One region of the Streptomyces lunaelactis genome, then DNA from elsewhere that is predicted to be linked to it. Evidence: riboswitches for the same ligand, from Rfam matches in the RefSeq annotation. Region 1 holds a riboswitch; the other holds the start of a gene.
The links. Region 1 has a riboswitch for glycine ahead of gcvP (aminomethyl-transferring glycine dehydrogenase). Riboswitches for the same ligand answer to the same signal wherever they lie in the genome.

Region 1 (9,501 bases):
TCCGACCCGAGGTACCGGCGGTGGTCGAGCCCTATCTGCCGATCGCTGTCGTCGCGGCTCTGGACGCTGTCTTCGGTGGCCTGCGGGCCATGCTCGACGGCATCTTCGTCGACAAGGTCTTCGTCGTCTCCTTCCTGTCGAACGTGGTGGTGGCCGCCCTGATCGTGTTCCTGGGCGACAAGTTGGGCGTCGGCGCCCAGCTGTCCACGGGTGTCGTGGTCGTGTTCGGCATCCGGATCTTCTCCAACGCTGCCGCGATCCGCCGGCATGTGTTCCGGGCGTGAGGCCGATGAACAGCGAAGAGAACCCGAAGGGCGACACGCCCAAGGACGAGGAGCCGGAGGCCGTGGTGCCGTCGGCGGACGTGCCCGCGCCCGCGCCCGAGCCGGAACCGAAGCTGGAGCCGGAACCGAAGCCTGAGCCTGAGCCTGTGCAGCGGACGGGCCGGCAGCGGCTCGCCGCCGTGCTGTGGCCGCCGCGGGTCACGCGCGCCCAACTCATCGTCGCGGTGCTGTTGTTCGTCCTCGGTCTCGGACTCGCCATTCAGGTCCGCTCGAACAGCGACAACAGCGCGCTGCGCGGCGCCCGCCAAGAGGATCTGGTGCGCATCCTCGACGAACTCGACAACCGCACCCAGCGGCTCGAGGACGAGAAGCAGCGTCTGGAGGACCAGCGTGCCGAGCTGGAGAACAGCTCCGACCAGGCGGAAGAGGCGCGCAGGCAGACGCAGCAGAAGGAGCAGCAGCTGGGCATCCTGGCCGGCACGGTCGCGGCGCAGGGACCGGGCATCACGCTGACCATCGAAGACCCGTCCGGCACCGTCGAGTCGGACATGCTTCTCGACACGATCCAGGAACTGCGGGCCGCGGGCGCGGAAGCGATCCAGGTCAACAACATCAGGGTCGTCGCGGACACGCACTTCACCGGCACCGGCGGCGAGATCGAGGTGGACGGCAAGCGGATCACCGCGCCGTACACCTTCAAGGTCATCGGTAAGCCGCAGGATCTGGAGCCGGCGCTGAACATCCCCGGCGGTGTGGTGCAGACGCTGGAGAAGGAGCAGGCCACCGCCACCGTGACCCGGTCGGAGAAGATCGTTGTGGATGCCTTGCGACCTGCGGAGCGGCCTGACTACGCTCGCTCGTCATCGCAGTGAGGCGCCGGCGCATGAGGTCCGGCGGACGAGGGCATGAGGGTTCGGGGGGTCGGCACATCACAAGTGTGCCGCGTGGTGGAAACTGTCTGGTGGTTACGGACGTTGTGAGGATGTCCGGGTCGGCAGGTGTGATCATTGAGGGTTCGTCCTGCCCCACGGGCGGGTCTATTTCGGTCAAGGGGAATCGCCCGTGAAGTTGTTTGGGAAGTTGTTCGGCAAGAGCGCACGCGAGGACGGCGGCAACGCCAGGCATCGCGCGCCGCGCCATGGCCAGGGGGAGGAGCAGGGTGCCGAGCGTCCGCTCTTCCGGGACGAGATCGCTGGTCCGGGCGGTGACATTTCGGGCGGTCCCGGCGCGTCATCTGTTGACCCTGCCGGTCCGGGCCGCATAGGTTTCGGGGAACCATCAACCTCAAGTACGGGTGGAGGGTTTGCCTCCGACCCGTATGCGACCAATCCCCACGCGGGGCAGCCGCGGCAGGAGGATCCGTCCATGGCCCTGCTGGTTTGTACGAGGTGTGGGCACCGCAATGCCGAGGCCAGTCGTTTCTGCTCCAACTGTGGTGCGCCGCTGCGCGGCGGAGTGCCCGCGGAGCGCCCCTCCGAGACGACCTCGACGATCTCCATCTCCGGCATCGAGGCCTACGACGCGGAGGTGACGGGGCAGACCGCCGTGCCCTCGCTCTCTCCCGAGGCTCAGGCGGCCGTCGACGCGCTGCCGCTCGGCTCGGCGCTCCTGGTGGTGCGCCGCGGTCCGAACTCGGGCAGCCGCTTCCTGCTGGACGGCGAGCTGACCACGGCCGGCCGACACCCGCAGAGCGACATCTTCCTCGACGACGTGACCGTGTCGCGGCGTCATGTGGAGTTCCGCAGGGGCGCGGACGGCGGCTTCAGCGTCGCGGACGTCGGCAGTCTGAACGGTACGTACGTCAACCGTGAGCGGATCGACTCGGTCCTTCTGTCGAACGGTGACGAGGTCCAGATCGGCAAGTACCGGCTGGTCTTCTACGCAAGCCAGCGGGGCTTCTGACCCTCCCCCACACTCCGTCCGGGGGGACCCCCAGGAAGGTACATGCTGCGAACACCGACGGGCGGTGCCGGTCACGGCACCGCCACCGCGGGCGAGAGGCTGATGAGCATCGGTACGGTGCTCAGTCGGCTGCGCGAGGAGTTTCCCGAGGTCACGATCTCCAAGATCCGCTTCCTGGAGGCCGAAGGTCTTGTCGAGCCGCGGCGGACGCCGTCCGGATATCGCAAGTTCAGCCCCGAGGACGTGGAGCGGCTGGCTCAGGTGCTGCGGATGCAGCGGGACCACTATCTGCCGCTGAAGGTCATCCGGGAGCATCTCGACGCCCTGAGCCATGGGGAACAGGCGCAGCTGCCCGCACAGGGGGCGCAGCGGGAGCTGCTGGACGGTGCCTGGGACTCCGACTCCGATCGCCCGACCGCTGCCCGGGTGGGCCGGGCGGAGCTCCTCGCCGCCGCCGAGGTGAGCGAGGAGGAGCTGGACGAGTGGGAGTCGTACGGCCTAGTCGCGGCCGACGCGGACGGTGGCTACGACTCGGAGTCGGTGACCGTGGCCAGGCTTGTCGCGGATCTGGGGAGATTCGGCCTCGAGCCGCGGCATCTGCGCGCCATGAAGGCCGCTGCCGATCGTGAGGCCGGGCTGGTCGAGCAGGTGGTATCGCCGCTGCGACGGCACCGCAATCCGCAGACCAGGGCACATGCCGAGGCCACTGCCAAGGAGCTCGCGGCACTCTCCGTACGGCTGCATGCCGCACTGGTGCAGACCGCACTCGGAGTGCGACTCCAGTGATCATGGGGGAGCCCGACTACCCAAACCGGTCGGGCACGTCCTAGGGTTGCTGTGTGAACGAGCTCGACGTTGTGGGTGTCCGGGTTGAAATGCCCTCCAACCAACCGATCGTGCTCCTGCGTGAAGTGGGAGGCGACCGGTACCTCCCCATCTGGATCGGTCCCGGGGAGGCGACCGCCATTGCCTTTGCGCAGCAGGGCATGGCTCCTGCCAGGCCGCTGACCCATGACCTCTTCAAGGATGTGCTGGAAGCGGTGGGCCAGGAGCTCACCGAGGTCCGCATCACTGACCTGCGCGAAGGGGTTTTCTACGCGGAGCTGGTCTTCGCCAGTGGAGTCGAGGTGAGCGCCAGGCCGTCCGACGCCATAGCGCTGGCCCTGCGCACCGGTACGCCGATCTACGGCAGTGACGGGGTGCTGGACGACGCGGGGATCGCCATCCCGGACGAGCAGGAGGACGAGGTGGAGAAGTTCCGCGAGTTCCTCGATCAGATCTCGCCCGAGGACTTCGGCACCAACAGCCAGTGAGTGTCGCCGGGCGGGCGCCGTTCGGCACAACCGGCCAGCCTTTCCCCGAAATGGGGCACGGGAAACCACTCTCAGGGTGATTATCACTCGGCGTGCCGAGTGTGGCGATCGTTGACGCACCGCAGGTGACTGCCTACCGTCGAGATGGCAGGTCAAGGACGGAGGTCGGCGTGAGAAGCAGCGGCGACAGTACGGCTGGGGGTCTCCCCGGACGCAGTCTGGGGGAGAGTGTGCCGCATCCGCTTCACGACAGTGCGGGCGAGCTCTCTACGGAGACGATCGGCTACCGCGGGCCGACCGCGTGTGCGGCGGCCGGCATCACCTATCGGCAGCTCGACTACTGGGCGCGTACCGGTCTGGTCGAGCCGAGTGTGCGGTCGGCGTACGGCTCCGGCACCCAGCGGCTCTACAGCTTCCGTGATGTGGTCGTCCTCAAGATCGTCAAGCGTTTCCTGGACACCGGCGTCGCGCTGCAGAACATTCGTGCCGCGGTGCACCATCTGAGGGACCGCGGCTTCAGGGATCTCGAGCGGATGACGCTCATGAGCGACGGCGCGACGGTCTACGAGTGCTCCTCGCCCGACGAGGTCGTCGATCTGCTCCAGGGCGGCCAGGGGATCTTCGGGATCGCCGTGGGTGTGGTGTGGCGGGACGTCGAGGCCGCGCTTTCGCAGCTGCACGGTGAGCGGGTCGACACCGGCGAGACCCTGATCGGGAACAACCCCGCCGACGAACTGGCCAGACGACGGCGCGACCGGGCCGTCTGAGCGGCCCGTTGTCAGTGGCGTAGGGCAGCATCAAAGATGTGAGAGCCGCGCCTACGATTCTGCATCTGGACATGGATGCCTTCTTCGCCGCCGCCGAACAGGCGGCGAAGCCGAGTCTGCGCGGGAAGCCCGTGGTGGTCGGCGGGCTCGGGCCACGCGGGGTCGTCGCCACCGCTTCGTACGAGGCCAGACGCTTCGGGGTGCACTCGGCGATGCCGATGGCGCAGGCCCGGCGTCTGGCGCCGAATGCGGCGTATCTGGTGCCACGCTTCTTGCTCTACCGGTCGGTGAGCGAGCAGGTGATGGAGCTGCTGGGCCGGCTCTCGCCGCTGGTGGAGCCGCTGAGCCTGGACGAGGCCTTTGTCGATCTGGAGGCGGGCGGCTCGGCCGATGACGCGCAGTCGGCCAGGGCGACCGGTGAGCGGCTGCGTGCGGACATTCGCGTGGTCACGGGGCTGACCGGGTCGGTGGGGCTCGCGGGATCCAAGATGCTCGCGAAAATCGCCTCCGAGCAGGCGAAACCCGATGGTCTGGTGCTCATAGAGCCTGGTACGGAGCGTGAGCTGCTCGGGCCGATGTCCGTGCGGACGCTGCCCGGGGTGGGGCCGGCGACCGGGGAGCATCTGCGGCGGGCCGGCATGACGACGGTCGCCGACCTGGCGGAGGCGGGCGAGGACGAGCTCGTACGGCTGCTGGGCAAGGCGCACGGGGCCTCGCTGTTCCGGATGGCAGTTGGGCACGACGACCGGCCGGTGGTGGCCGAGCGGGACACGAAGTCGGTGTCGGTCGAGGACACCTTTGATGTGGATCTGCACGACCGGGTGCGGGTGCGGATCGAGGTGGAGCGGCTCGCCGAGCGGTGTGTGCAGCGGCTGCGGGCCTCCGGGCACTCGGGCCGGACCATCGTGCTGAAGGTGCGGCGGTACGACTTCTCGACGCTGACGCGCTCGGAGACGCTGCGAGGGCCGACGGACGACCCCGGGGTGGTGCGGGAGGCCGCGGGGCGGCTGCTCGAGGCTGTGGACACCACGGGCGGGGTGCGGCTGCTGGGGGTGGGCGTGACCGGGCTCGCGGACTACACCCAGGAGGATCTCTTCGCCCAGGCGGCCGCGGCAGGTGAGCTGGCCGAATCCGAGGCGGCGGGGGCCGAGGCGGCGGCGGAGGGCGGGCCGGCGCCGCACGAGGGCGCGGACGCCGATGGCGGCGGGGCCGGTGCCGGCGAGCCCGAGGTGCCCGCCGAGCGGCGCTGGCTGCCCGGGCACGACGTACGGCATGCCGAGTACGGGGCGGGGTGGGTGCAGGGCAGCGGGTGGGGCGGGTCACCGTGCGTTTCGAGGTTCCGGGGTCGCGGCCGGGGCGGGTGCGGACGTTCAGGGTGGACGACCCGGACCTGGAGACCGGCGATCCGCTGCCACTGGTGCCGCTTGCCCCGGCGGCGGAAGGCTCCGCTCAGTCCTCCTGGCCGGCCAGTCGGCCGAAGTCCCGGTCGGAGCCGGAGCCCGCGCCCGAGCCGGGGCCGGAGTCCGCGTCGGGGGAGGGCGGCGCAGGAGTCTCAGGTGCGTCGGAGAGTTCGAGGCCGTAGTGGTGGTAGAGCTGCAGCTCCTGCTCGGGGGAGAGGTGGCGGCCGACTCCGAAGTCCGGGGCGTCCTTGATCAGCGAGCGTTCGTAGGGGACGTGGAGGGTGTCGTTGACGACCTCGCTGGGCTCCAGCGGGACAAAGGCGTCGCGGCTGAAGAGTCCGGTGCGTACGGCAGCCCATTCGGGCACACCTGTGGCGTCGTCCAGGTACACCTCGTCCACAGTCCCGATCTTGGTGCCATTGCGGTCGAACGCCTTGCGGCCGATCAGGCTGCGCGGATCGATATCGGTCTGCACGGTCCCTCCAATAGGTCGCAACTGCTGTTTAAATACTACAAAAGTGCACATTGGGGGTGTCGGCCACTTGAGCGATCGCCGAGGGGGCGCGCTGGTAGGCTGGCAGGCGGCTGCTGACCCCGTGCGGGAGAGTCCTCCGGTGAAGTCGAAGTGCCGGTGGCGCCGAAGGAGCAAATCCTCCCCGGAATCTCTCAGGCCCCTGTACCGCACGGACGAGGTCACTCTGGAAAGCAGGGCGGGTGTCGGACGGCATCCGCTCTCACCGACGGTGAAAGCCGGAGCGTCGTGTGCGGGAGTTCCCGCTTGCGGACGGTCCGGTGAAACTCTCAGGTTGAGATGACAGAGGGGGAGGCCGTCCGGGCATCCGCGCCGTGGTGCCCTCGCAGGTCGTGTCAGACCAGGAGGCCTCCCTAATGACCGCCAACCGCATGTCGCTCTCCCAGCTGGAGCGAGGCACCCCCTTCGAGCAGCGCCACATCGGGCCCGACGCCGAGGCCCAGGCCAAGATGCTCGCGCAGGTGGGCTATGGCTCGCTGGACGAGCTGACCGCCGCCGCGGTGCCTGATGTGATCAAGAACGCGGAGGCGCTGAACCTCCCGGGCGCGCGCACCGAGGCCGAGGTTCTCGCCGAGCTGCGCACGCTGGCCGACCGCAATCAGGTGCTGGCGCCGATGATCGGCCTCGGCTACTACGGCACGTTCACTCCGCCGGTCATCCTGCGCAATGTCATGGAGAACCCGGCCTGGTACACCGCGTACACGCCGTACCAGCCGGAGATCTCCCAGGGCAGGCTCGAGGCGCTGCTCAACTTCCAGACGATGGTGGCCGATCTGACCGGCCTGCCGACCTCCGGCGCCTCGCTGCTCGACGAGGGCACCGCCGCCGCCGAGGCCATGTCGCTCGCCCGCCGGGTCGGCAAGGTCAGGAACGGCGTGTTCCTGGTCGACGCCGACACCCTGCCGCAGACCATCGCGGTGATCCAGACCCGCGCCGAGCCGACCGGAGTCGAGGTCGTCACCGCCGACCTGAGCGAGGGCATCCCGGCCGACATCGCTGAGCGCGGTGTCTTCGGCGTGCTGCTGCAGTACCCGGGCGCCTCCGGTGCCGTACGGACCATCAAGCCCGTCATCGACCAGGCGCACGAGCTCGGCGCGATCGTCACCGTCGCAGCCGATCTGCTGGCGCTGACCCTGCTCACCTCGCCCGGCGAGCTGGGCGCCGACATCGCGGTGGGCACCACCCAGCGCTTCGGTGTCCCGATGGGCTTCGGCGGTCCGCACGCCGGCTTCATGGCCGTACGCGACACGTTCGCGCGCAGTCTGCCCGGCCGGCTCGTCGGTGTCTCCGTGGACGCGGACGGCAACAAGGCCTACCGGCTCGCGCTGCAGACCCGTGAGCAGCACATCCGCCGCGAAAAGGCCACCAGCAACATCTGCACCGCCCAGGTCCTGCTCGCCGTCATGGCGGGCATGTACGCGGTCTACCACGGTCCGGACGGCCTGCGCTCGATCGCCCAGCGCACCCACCGCTACGCGACGCTGCTCGCCGAGGGGCTGCGCGCCGGCGGTGTGGAGGTCGTGCACGGTACGTACTTCGACACACTGACCGTGCGGGTGCCCGGCAAGGCCGCCGAGGTCGTGGCCGCCGCCCGCGAGGGCGGGGTCAACCTCCACCTCGTCGACGGCGACGCGGTCTCCATCGCCTGCGACGAGACCACCGGGCGTGCGCAACTGTCCGCCGTCTGGTCGGCCTTCGGCGTCGACGGCGACATCGAGGCGCTCGACGCGGCCACTGAGGAAACGCTTCCCCAGGCCCTGCTGCGGACCGACGAGTACCTTGCGCACCCCGTCTTCCACCAGCACCGCTCAGAGACCGCGATGCTGCGCTACCTGCGCAAGCTCGCCGACCGTGACTACGCGCTGGACCGGGGCATGATCCCGCTCGGCTCCTGCACCATGAAGCTGAACGCGACCACCGAGATGGAGCCGGTGACCTGGCCGGAGTTCGCGGCGGTCCACCCCTTCGCCCCGGTCGAGCAGGCCGCCGGGTATCTCACGCTCATCCGCGAGCTGGAGGAGCGTCTCGCCGAGGTCACCGGCTACGACGCGGTGTCCATCCAGCCCAACGCCGGTTCGCAGGGCGAGCTCGCGGGCCTGCTCGCCGTACGCGCGTACCACCGTGCGGGCGGCGACGATCAGCGCACCATCTGCCTCATCCCGTCCTCCGCGCACGGCACCAACGCCGCCAGCGCCGTGATGGCCGGCATGAAGGTCGTCGTGGTGAAGACCGCCGACGACGGGGAGGTGGACATCGCGGACCTGCGCGCCAAGATCGAGCAGTACCGCGACGAGCTGTCCGTCCTCATGATCACGTACCCGTCGACGCACGGTGTGTTCGAGGAGCATGTCGCCGACATCTGCGCGTTGGTGCACGAGGCCGGCGGTCAGGTGTACGTCGACGGCGCCAACCTCAACGCCCTGGTGGGCCTCGCCAAGCCCGGCACGTTCGGCGGCGACGTCTCGCACCTGAACCTGCACAAGACCTTCTGCATCCCGCACGGCGGCGGAGGCCCCGGCGTCGGTCCGGTCGGTGTGCGGGCGCACCTCGCCCCGTACCTGCCGAACCACCCGCTCCAGCCGACCGCCGGCCCGGAGACGGGTGTCGGCCCGATCTCGGCCGCGCCGTGGGGCTCGGCGGGCATTCTGCCGATCTCGTGGGCGTACGTACGTCTCATGGGTGGCGAGGGCCTCAAGCGCGCGACCCAGGTCGCCGTGCTCGCGGCCAACTACATCGCCAAGCGCCTCGAGCCGCACTACCCGGTGCTCTACACGGGCCCGGCCGGGCTGGTGGCGCACGAGTGCATCGTGGACCTGCGGCCGCTGTCGAAGGCGACGGGCGTCAGCGTCGACGACATCGCCAAGCGGCTGATCGACTACGGCTTCCACGCGCCGACGATGTCCTTCCCGGTGGCCGGCACGCTGATGATCGAGCCCACCGAGAGCGAGGACCTGAACGAGATCGACCGCTTCTGCGAGACGATGATCGCGATCCGCGGGGAGATCGAGAAGGTCGCGTCGGGCGAGTGGCCCGCCGACGACAACCCGCTGCGCAACGCCCCGCACACGGCGGCCGCGCTCGGCGGGGAGTGGGAGCACGCCTACAGCAGGGACGAGGCGGTCTTCCCGGCCGGTGTGAGCGCCTCGGACAAGTACTGGCCGCCGGTGCGCAGGATCGACGGCGCGTTCGGCGACCGTAACCTCGTCTGCTCCTGCCCGCCGCTGGACGAGTACGACAACTGACACGCGGGCGGACACGCGTCGGGGCCGGTACGGAGCGAATTCTCCGGCCGGCCCCCGGTCG
Region 2 (9,501 bases), 4.6 Mb from region 1:
AGTACAAGAGCGTGATGGCGCAGCTGGGCGACTTCCATGTCACCGAGACGGTCGCCGAGGCAGTGATCAAGACCAAGGACGGCAACGGCGACGGCCAGCTGACCTTCGAGGAGTTCTGGGACTCGCTGAACAAGGCCTGATCCGCCAGGGGGCACCCCCGGACGCGAAGGCTCTGGGGGAGGCTCCCCGGCCGTGAAGCTGTTCCGGCCGGGGGACCGCCCGGACTTCGTCAGTCCCGTCCGGCCGCCAGGGCCTCATCCAGCGTCGGCAGCGTACGGAACACTCCCAGCACGCCGCCCGCCCTGAAGACGCGCAGGATGGAGTGCCGGTCGCAGACCACCCACAGCCGGCCGCCGACCTCCGCGGTGCGCCGCGCCGCCCGGCACAGCAGTGCCAGCCCGGAGCAGTCGAAGAACTCCACCTGCGTCAGGTCGATCACGACCTCTTCGGCGCGCACCGCGGTGACCACATCGACATACGCGCCGATCAGCGTGGCCGCGGCGATGTCGATCTCGCCGTGCAGTTCTACGACGGTGCGTTCCCGGCAGCGGTAGACCTGCCCGTACGGTCCGGGGAGCGGCGCGTGTAAGTCGGAGGACCTGGACGTCAGCCCCTCGGTCATTGCCTTGTCTCCTTGCTGCGGCGCGCGCGAACCGGCCACCGGGGCGCGGGTGAACAGATTGCGAGGTTAGTTCGCCGGTTCGGGCACGCGAAGGTGAAAAAACGTTCGGAGCTTGGAAAACTCCCTCGTGCGGGTGAACTCCTGTTAACTTGCTTGACTTGCTGGGCAGTTGATTCGCCGAGACGCTCACGGAGAGCGACAATCGCTACCCAGGAACGCTCAGCACTCGATGATGTTCACGGCGAGGCCGCCGCGTGCGGTCTCCTTGTACTTCACCGACATGTCCGCGCCGGTCTCCTTCATGGTCTTGATGACCTTGTCCAGCGAGACCTTGTGGCTGCCGTCGCCGCGCATCGCCATCCTCGCCGCCGTCACGGCCTTCACCGCCGCCATGCCGTTGCGCTCGATGCACGGGATCTGCACCAGACCGCCGACCGGGTCGCACGTCAGGCCGAGGTTGTGCTCCATGCCGATCTCCGCGGCGTTCTCGACCTGTTCGGGAGTACCGCCGAGCACCTCGGCGAGAGCGCCCGCGGCCATCGAGCAGGCGGAGCCGACCTCGCCCTGGCAGCCGACCTCGGCGCCGGAGATGGAGGCGTTCTCCTTGAAGAGCATGCCGATCGCGCCCGCGGAGAGCATGAAGCGGACCACGCCCTCCTCGTCCGCGCCGGGCACGAAGTTCATGTAGTAGTGCAGCACGGCCGGGATGATGCCCGCAGCACCGTTGGTGGGGGCGGTGACGACGCGGCCGCCCGCGGCGTTCTCCTCGTTCACCGCCATCGCGTAGAGAGTGATCCACTCCATCGCGTGGGCCAGCGGGTCGCCCTCGGCGCGCAGCTGGCGGGCCGAGTTGGCCGCGCGGCGGCGGACCTTGAGGCCGCCGGGCAGGATGCCCTCACGGGACATGCCGCGCGAGACGCAGGCCTGCATGACCCGCCAGATCTCCAGCAGGCCCTGGCGGATCTCGTCCTCGGTGCGCCAGGCCTTCTCGTTCTCCAGCATCAGGGCGGAGATGGACAGGCCGGTCTCCTTGGCCAGCCGCAGCAGCTCGTCGCCGGTGCGGAAGGGGTAGTTCAGCACGGTGTCGTCGAGCACGATCCGGTCCTCGCCGACAGCGTCCTCGTCGACGACGAAGCCGCCGCCCACCGAGTAGTACGTCTTCTCCAGTACGGTCCCGCCCTCGGCGTCGTACGCGAAGAGCGTCATTCCGTTGGCGTGGTACGGCAGCGCCTTGCGGCGGTGCAGGATCAGGTCCTCGTCGAAGTCGAAGCCGATCTCGTGCATGCCCAGCAGATCGATCCGGCCACGGGTGCGGATGCGCTCGACCTGGGCGTCCGCGGTCTCGACGTCGACGGTACGGGGGGAGCTGCCCTCGAGCCCGAGCAGAACGGCCTTCGGGGTGCCGTGGCCGTGGCCGGTCGCGCCGAGAGAGCCGAAGAGCTCGGCCCGTATGGCGGTGGTATGGGCCAGCAGGCCCTCGTTCTTCAGCCGGCGGGCGAACATCGCGGCAGCGCGCATCGGGCCGACCGTATGGGAGCTGGACGGGCCTATGCCGATCGAGAACAGGTCGAAGACCGAGATGGCCACGGAAGACTCCTAGCTGGTTGGTAGACGCCGTTGTCTGCCGGGTGGTGCAGAGGTGCAAGGGCGGTACAGGGTGGTTCGGGGCGGTACGTGGTGCGGGGCACCGCGCGCACTGTCCAGTGTGCGCGGTGCCCCATGGGTTCGTACAAAGGTGTACGGACTTACTTCAGGCCGGGGTAGAGCGGGAACTTCCCGGCCAGCGCGGAGACCCGGGCGCTCAGCGCCGTGGTGTCGTACGTCGGCTTCAGCGCCTCGGCGATGATGTCCGCGACCTCACGGAAGTCCTCGTCCTGGAAACCGCGGGTGGCCAGCGCCGGGGTGCCGATCCGCAGACCCGAGGTGACCATCGGCGGCCGCGGGTCGTTGGGGACGGCGTTGCGGTTGACCGTGATGCCGACCTCGTGGAGGCGGTCCTCGGCCTGCTGGCCGTCCAGCTGGGAGTTGCGCAGGTCGACCAGGACCAGGTGCACATCCGTACCGCCGGACAGCACCGAGACGCCGTGCTCGGTCACATCGTCCTGGACGAGACGCGCGGCGAGAATCCGGGCGCCGTCGATGGTGCGCTGCTGGCGCTCCTGGAACTCCTCGGTCGCCGCGATCTTGAAGGAGACCGCCTTCGCCGCGATGACGTGCTCCAGTGGACCGCCCTGCTGGCCCGGGAAGACCGCCGAGTTGATCTTCTTGGCGAGCTCCTGGGTCGACAGGATCACACCGCCGCGCGGACCGCCGAGGGTCTTGTGCGTGGTGGTGGTGACGACATGGGCATGCGGCACTGGGTTGGGGTGCAGTCCGGCGGCGACGAGACCCGCGAAGTGGGCCATGTCGACCATCAGGTAGGCGCCGACCTCGTCCGCGATCCGGCGGAAGGCCGCGAAGTCCAGGTGACGCGGGTAGGCGGACCAGCCGGCCACGATCAGCTTCGGCTTCGACTCCTTGGCGAGCCGCTCGACCTCGGCCATGTCGACCTGACCGGTGGCGTCGTCGACGTGGTACGCGACCACGTTGTAGAGCTTGCCGGAGAAGTTGATCTTCATGCCGTGGGTCAGGTGCCCGCCGTGGGCGAGGTTCAGACCCATGATCGTGTCGCCCGGCTTGAGCAGCGCGAACATCGCGGCCGCGTTCGCCTGGGCACCCGAGTGCGGCTGGACATTGGCGTGCTCGGCCCCGAAGAGCTCCTTGATGCGGTCGATCGCGATCTGCTCGATCACATCGACGTGCTCGCAGCCGCCGTAGTAGCGGCGTCCCGGGTAGCCCTCGGCGTACTTGTTGGTGAGGACGGAGCCCTGGGCCTCCATGACCGCGACCGGAGCGAAGTTCTCCGAGGCGATCATCTCGAGGGTGGACTGCTGGCGGTGGAGCTCGGCGTCGACGGCGGCGGCGACATCCGGGTCCAGCTCATGGAGAGGGGTGTTGAGAAGCGACATCTCTATCCCTGTCGTGGTCGTGGTCAGTTGCCGGAGAACTCGGTGTACTCGTCCGCGGAGAGCAGGTCCTTCGGCTCCTCGCTGACGCGCACCTTGAAGAGCCAGCCGCCCTCGAAGGGGGCCGAGTTCACCAGGGAGGGGTCGTCCACGACGTCCTGGTTGGCCTCGACGACCTCGCCGGAGACCGGCGAGTACAGGTCGCTGACCGACTTGGTCGACTCCAGCTCGCCACAGGTCTCGCCTGCCGTCACCGTGTCGCCGACCTCGGGGAGCTGGACGTACACCACGTCGCCGAGCGCGTTGGCCGCGTGCTCCGTGATGCCGACCGTCGACACACCGTCATCGGCGGCCGACAGCCACTCGTGCTCCTTGCTGTAGCGCAGCTGCTGGGGGTTGCTCATGAGCTGAATTCTCCTGTACGCGGGGGAGTGCTGGTGAACGGAGTGAAGGTGCGGACGATCACTTCTGGCGCTTGTAGAACGGCAGCGCGACGACCTCGTACGGCTCGTGGGCGCCGCGGATGTCGACACCGACCCCAGAGGCTCCCGGCGCGGCGTGCGCCGCGTCCACGTACGCGATGGCGATCGGCTTGCCCAGGGTGGGCGAGGGCGCGCCCGAGGTGACCTCGCCGATCACCTTGCCGTCGGCGACCACGGGGAAGCCGGCGCGGGGGACCCGGCGGCCCTCGGCGATCAGACCGACGAGCTTGCGCGGCGGGCTGGACTCGGCCCGGTCGGCCGCGGCCTCCAGGGCCTCACGGCCGACGAAGCGCCCGTCGTTCGTGGTCTTCTCGAACTTCACGACCCGGCCGAGACCCGCGTCGAACGGGGTCAGCGCGGTGGTCAGCTCGTGCCCGTACAGCGGCATGCCCGCCTCCAGGCGCAGCGTGTCCCGGCAGGAGAGGCCGGCCGGGACGAGACCGACGGGTGCGCCGGCCTCGGTCAGGGCCTGCCAGAGCTTCTCGGCGTACTGCGGCTCGACGAAGAGCTCGAAGCCGTCCTCGCCGGTGTAGCCCGTACGGGCGATCAGCGCCGGGACGCCGGCGACCGTGCCGGGCAGGCCCGCGTAGTACTTCAGCCCGTCCAGGTCGGCGTCGGTCAGCGACTTCAGGATGCCGGGCGACTCCGGGCCCTGGACGGCGATGAGCGCGTACGCGTCGCGGTCGTCACGGACCTCGGCGTCGAAGCCCTCAGCGCGGTCGGTCAGCGCGTCCAGCACGATCTGGGCGTTGCCCGCGTTGGCGACGACCATGTACTCCGTGTCACCGAGGCGGTAGACGATCAGGTCGTCCAGGATCCCGCCGTCCTCCTGGCAGATCATGGTGTAGCGGGCGCGGCCGACGGCGACGCCGCCGATGTTGCCCACCAGCGAGAAGTCCAGGAAGTCGGCTGCCTGCGGTCCGGTGACCGTGATCTCGCCCATGTGGGAGAGGTCGAAGAGACCGGCCTTGGTGCGGACCGCGTTGTGCTCGTCGCGCTCGCTGCCGTACCGCAGCGGCATGTCCCAGCCCGCGAAATCGGTCATGGTCGCGCCCAGCGAGCGGTGCAGGGCGTCGAGGGCAGTCAGACGGGGGTTGCTCATAGATGTGGCTCCCAGGGCATGGCTGGCGAGGACAATCCTCCCCATCTGTCATCGGAACCTGAGAGGTTCGTCGCGACCATACGTATCGATGGTCGTGACTTGCACCTTGGGTGGAGCCACTCGACAGCGGCTCGCTTTTCAGATCTGCCTCATCACACGCGGTACGGGGCCTGAGAGATTCAAGGGAGGGACTTGCTCCTTCGGCGCCCGGCACACACAGTGGCCAGGACTCTCCCGCGTGGATTCAAGCGGCCGGTATGCAGTTGGCGGGCACATCATTGCACGCATCGCGGCGGAGTGGGTTGTCCGGCCCTCGACCGCAAAACGGTTGTGCCGCATTACCATTTCTTTACACTTCATGGGCAAGGGTGGATGACCGGACAATTGGGGGAGCGTGATGACGTTGCAGCGGTCCGAGGCCTACGCGACGACCGCGGGGGGGCCCGCCCAGCCGGGCGTGGCCGTCCCGCGACTGGTCGGGGCGCCCGCGCCCGTACTGCGCGACCTGAGAGACCGCTCGGGGCGCAGTCCGCGCACCCTGGTCTTCGCCGCCGGTGATGTGGTGGTCGTCTCCGGCCTGCCCGGCAGCGGAAAGTCCACCCTGATCCGGCGCGCGGCACGCGGCCTCGGGATCGACTCGCAGGACACCCGGGACCGCTGGGACGCCCGGATGCCGCGGCTGCTGCCGTACGCCGTCTACCGCCCGCTCGTCCGCATCGCCCACTACGCCGGGCTGCGGCGCGCGCTGCGCTCCGGCGCGAGCGTCGTCGTCCACGACTGCGGTACGCAGACGTGGGTGCGGCGCTGGCTGGCCCGCGAGGCGCGGCGCCGTGGCAGCGGCCTGCATCTGGTGCTGCTCGATGTGACGCCCGCGGTCGCCCGGGAGGGCCAGCGCGAGCGGGGCCGCGGTGTCTCCGGGTACGCCTTCGCCAGACACCGGCGCGCGGTGGGCCGTCTGATCGGCGACGCGGAGGCGGGCAGGCTGCCGTCGGGCTGCGCGTCCGCGGTCCTGCTGGACCGCGACGCGGCGGGCACGCTGGGCCGGGTCGGCTTCGAGAAATTCAGCCCCTCCGGCCATTGAGGAGCGGGGTTCGGGGCAGAGCCCCGCCCGCTCCCGCCGCCGAGCAGGGCCCCTTCTCCGACCCGGAACCCGCGGCGCTAGGGTCGGTGGCGCAAAAGCGTGCGAAAACGCAGGGGGAGAAGGAAACCGCACATGCAGATACCTGAGCAGGCCCACCCCCACCGCGGCTGGCCGGCCAACGAGCTCGAAGAGGTCCTCGCCGCGTCCCTCGGCAACCCCTCCGCCGGAGGCCGCCTCGTCGAAGTGCTCGGCCGCAGCCACATCTGGGTACCGCTCCCGAACGGCGGCGGACCCGACAGCCCCGACCTCGATCTGCCCACCCTGGAGATCGACGGGGCCCCCTTCGTCCCCGTCTTCAGCTCCGAGCAGCAGTACCTGAGTTGCGTCGGCAGCCATATCTCCTTCACCGTCGCGCCCGCCCGCGAATTCGCCCGCGGACTGCCCCCGCAGCTCGGCATCGCCGTCAACCCCGGCGGCACCGTCGGCGCTCCGCTGCCGCCTCCCGCCGTCGCCGAGCTGTGCCGGGTGGGACGTACTCCTTTCGACGGACCCGCGAGCGGCGGCCGGGTGCGGCTCTTCGAGCCCGACTGGCAGGAGGAGCCGGTCGACTTCCTCGCCGCCGCGGCCGGCGAGTTCGAGGCCTCCGGCGTCGTCGTCACCGCCCGCCGTGCGCTCGCCTCCATCGAGGGCGACCCGCCGACCCTCTTCATCGGCGTCCAGCTCTCCTCCTGGGAGGCTGCCGAGCGCAACGCCCCGATGGACGCGCTCGGGCGTGCGCTGGGGCGGGTCCAGGTGGGCTGGCCGGTCAATCTCGTCCTGCTGGATGTTGCCCAGGACCCCGTCGGCGTCTGGATGCTGGAGCGCCTGCGGCCCTTCTACGAACGACAGCACGGGTAGTCGCCAAGTCGGTGACGAAACGGCCGATTAAGCTGGTTTGATGGCCTGACCGAGGCGAGATCGAAGAGGGGCGGAACCAGGGTGAGTGCGTCAGGCACCGCGGCGGCCGGGCAGGTCGAGCACATGCTGCGCCAGGTGACTCCCGGACGCTACGACGCGTACGAGGCACTGCTGCAGGCGATCGCCGACCCGGCGGGCGGCCAGATCTGGATGCTGCTCTGGCACGGCCGGGCCGGGTCACCCGACGCCCAGTACGGGAACATGGAGGTCGACGGCGTCGGCTACGCCCCCTGTGTCACCTCCGCCCAGGAGCTCGCCGTCTCCGGCTGGAACCGCGCGCACGAATTGGTCACCGGCCGGGACATCGCCCGCGCGCTGTACCCGGACCGCTGGGGTATCTGGCTCAACCCGCACGCACCGGGCGGCGGCGTCGGCATCCCGTGGCTGGACCTGCGCCGGATCGCGACCGGCCTCGACCGGATGCCCGCGGGCCCGCTGCGGCTCTCGGAACCGGCCATCGAGATCCCGCACTTCTACGGCCTGCTCGCCCAGAACGCCCACCGCACGCCCGCCGTCCGCTCGTTGCGGCGCGCCTGGGTGCAGCCCGCGCTCGGCGCTCCGTATCTCGCCATCGGGCTCGATCTGTACGACACCAGCCGTACGTCCGTCGACACGGTGCGCGCGATGATGCAGCAGTCGATCGGCGCGGTTCCGGACGGACTGCCGGTCTCCACCGTCGCGATGTCCGACGAGTACGACCCGGTGACGATGTGGCTGCGGGCCAACGCCCGTCCGTTCTACGACCGGGACGGCCACGGCGGCGGAGCGCCGGCCGCCGGCGGGTACGGCTACCCGCCGCCGCACAGCCGCTGAGTCGGCCGCAATAACACCACTGACGGCCTGACGCGTCATATTTCCATGCCATACACCGGCGTTCGGGGCGGGAATATGTGCGCTTGAGGCTCCGTGAGCCTTGCAATCACATGAGCCGCCGTTGTCCGCATGGCGGGGCATCTGCCAACTTTCGTCCCTTATGCGCTATTTGGCGTTCCGCTCAGCCAGTGGCTCCGTCCGTATAACGGAATCCCCCTCCCCTCATCACGTTTGAGCAACCATTCCCCGGGAGGGCTGGCGGGTGATCACAGCAGCGTTGAAGACTCCCGCAACAAGGACCCTTCGGTCCTGTGTACGACCTGCTTCTTCGAGCATTCCTCGCACCACGCACACAACTGCACCACTGATGTGAACGAAGCCGCTACAGCGGCGGGCATGGGTCGGTCACCACCGGCCGAGAGGGGTCCCCACCACGATGACGGCACCACTGCACGACACGAGCGCGGCCGAGACCGCGGCCGTCGATGTCGCCGCCGATGTCCCGCAGAAGGCCATCGAGGGGCGTTCGCCCTGGAAGATCGCCTGGGTTCGGTTGAAGCGTGACAAGGTCGCACTTGTCGGCGGTTTCGTGGTGCTCCTCCTGATCGTGGTCGCGATATTCGCTCCACTGATCGTGAGCCTGCTCGGCCACCCGCCGGAGGAACTCCACGAGGACCAGATCGACCCGCTGCTGGGCACGCCGATCGGGGACTGGGGCGGCATCAGCTCCGACTTCCTCTTCGGAGTTGAGCCGGTCAATGGCCGTGACGTCTTCAGCCGGGTGGTCTACGGAGCGCGCATCTCGCTGCTCGTGGCCTTCCTGTCGGCCTTCGTCGCGGTCGCGCTGGGCACTGTTTTCGGCATCATGGCCGGCTACTTCGGCGGCTGGATCGACGCGGCGATCAGTCGGGTCATGGACCTGCTGCTCGCGTTCCCGCAGCTCCTCTTCATCATCGCCCTGATCTCGGTCACCCCGAACGAGCTCTTCGGCTTCTCCGGTTCGGGCCTGCGGATCGCGATCCTCGTCCTGGTGATCGGCTTCTTCGGCTGGCCGTACATCGGGCGCATCGTGCGCGGCCAGACGCTCTCCCTGCGAGAGCGGGAGTACGTGGAAGCCGCGCGCAGCCTCGGCGCGGGCCGGACGTACATCCTCTTCCGGGAGCTCATGCCGAACCTGGTGGCCCCGATCACCGTCTACGCGACCCTGATGATCCCCACCAACATCCTGACCGAAGCCGCTCTGAGCTTCCTGGGAGTCGGTGTCAAGCCGCCCACACCGTCCTGGGGCGAGACGCTCCAGACAGCGGTGCGCACCTACGAGGACGATCCGCTGTTCATGATCATCCCCGGTCTGGCGATCTTCATCACCGTGCTGGCCTTCAATCTCTTCGGCGACGGCGTACGAGATGCGCTCGACCCGAAGGGGTCCCGCTGATCCC

Region 2: another riboswitch for glycine. It lies ahead of gcvT (glycine cleavage system aminomethyltransferase GcvT); the one in region 1 lies ahead of gcvP (aminomethyl-transferring glycine dehydrogenase).

What each region holds. Positions count from the first base shown of each region.
Region 1 covers NZ_CP026304.1:1,393,177-1,402,677, reverse strand. Annotated here, with positions in the region: gene SLUN_RS06115 (small basic family protein) at 1-284, shown strand, start outside; gene SLUN_RS06110 (DUF881 domain-containing protein) at 290-1,156, shown strand; gene SLUN_RS06105 (double zinc ribbon and FHA domain-containing protein) at 1,305-2,186, shown strand; gene ftsR (transcriptional regulator FtsR) at 2,229-2,972, shown strand; gene SLUN_RS06095 (bifunctional nuclease family protein) at 3,026-3,499, shown strand; gene SLUN_RS06090 (MerR family transcriptional regulator) at 3,670-4,266, shown strand; partial or broken gene SLUN_RS06085 (DNA polymerase IV) at 4,305-5,797, shown strand; gene SLUN_RS06080 (PRC-barrel domain-containing protein) at 5,716-6,153, opposite strand; glycine riboswitch at 6,256-6,358, shown strand; gene gcvP (aminomethyl-transferring glycine dehydrogenase) at 6,555-9,440, shown strand.
Region 2 covers NZ_CP026304.1:5,984,391-5,993,891, forward strand. Annotated here, with positions in the region: gene SLUN_RS27745 (EF-hand domain-containing protein) at 1-140, shown strand, start outside; gene SLUN_RS27750 (anti-sigma factor antagonist) at 230-622, opposite strand; gene SLUN_RS27755 (L-serine ammonia-lyase) at 842-2,209, opposite strand; gene glyA (serine hydroxymethyltransferase) at 2,368-3,630, opposite strand; gene gcvH (glycine cleavage system protein GcvH) at 3,654-4,031, opposite strand; gene gcvT (glycine cleavage system aminomethyltransferase GcvT) at 4,090-5,211, opposite strand; glycine riboswitch at 5,361-5,458, opposite strand; gene SLUN_RS27775 (AAA family ATPase) at 5,609-6,292, shown strand; gene SLUN_RS27780 (enhanced serine sensitivity protein SseB) at 6,425-7,189, shown strand; gene SLUN_RS27785 (enhanced serine sensitivity protein SseB C-terminal domain-containing protein) at 7,271-8,062, shown strand; gene SLUN_RS27790 (ABC transporter permease) at 8,499-9,497, shown strand.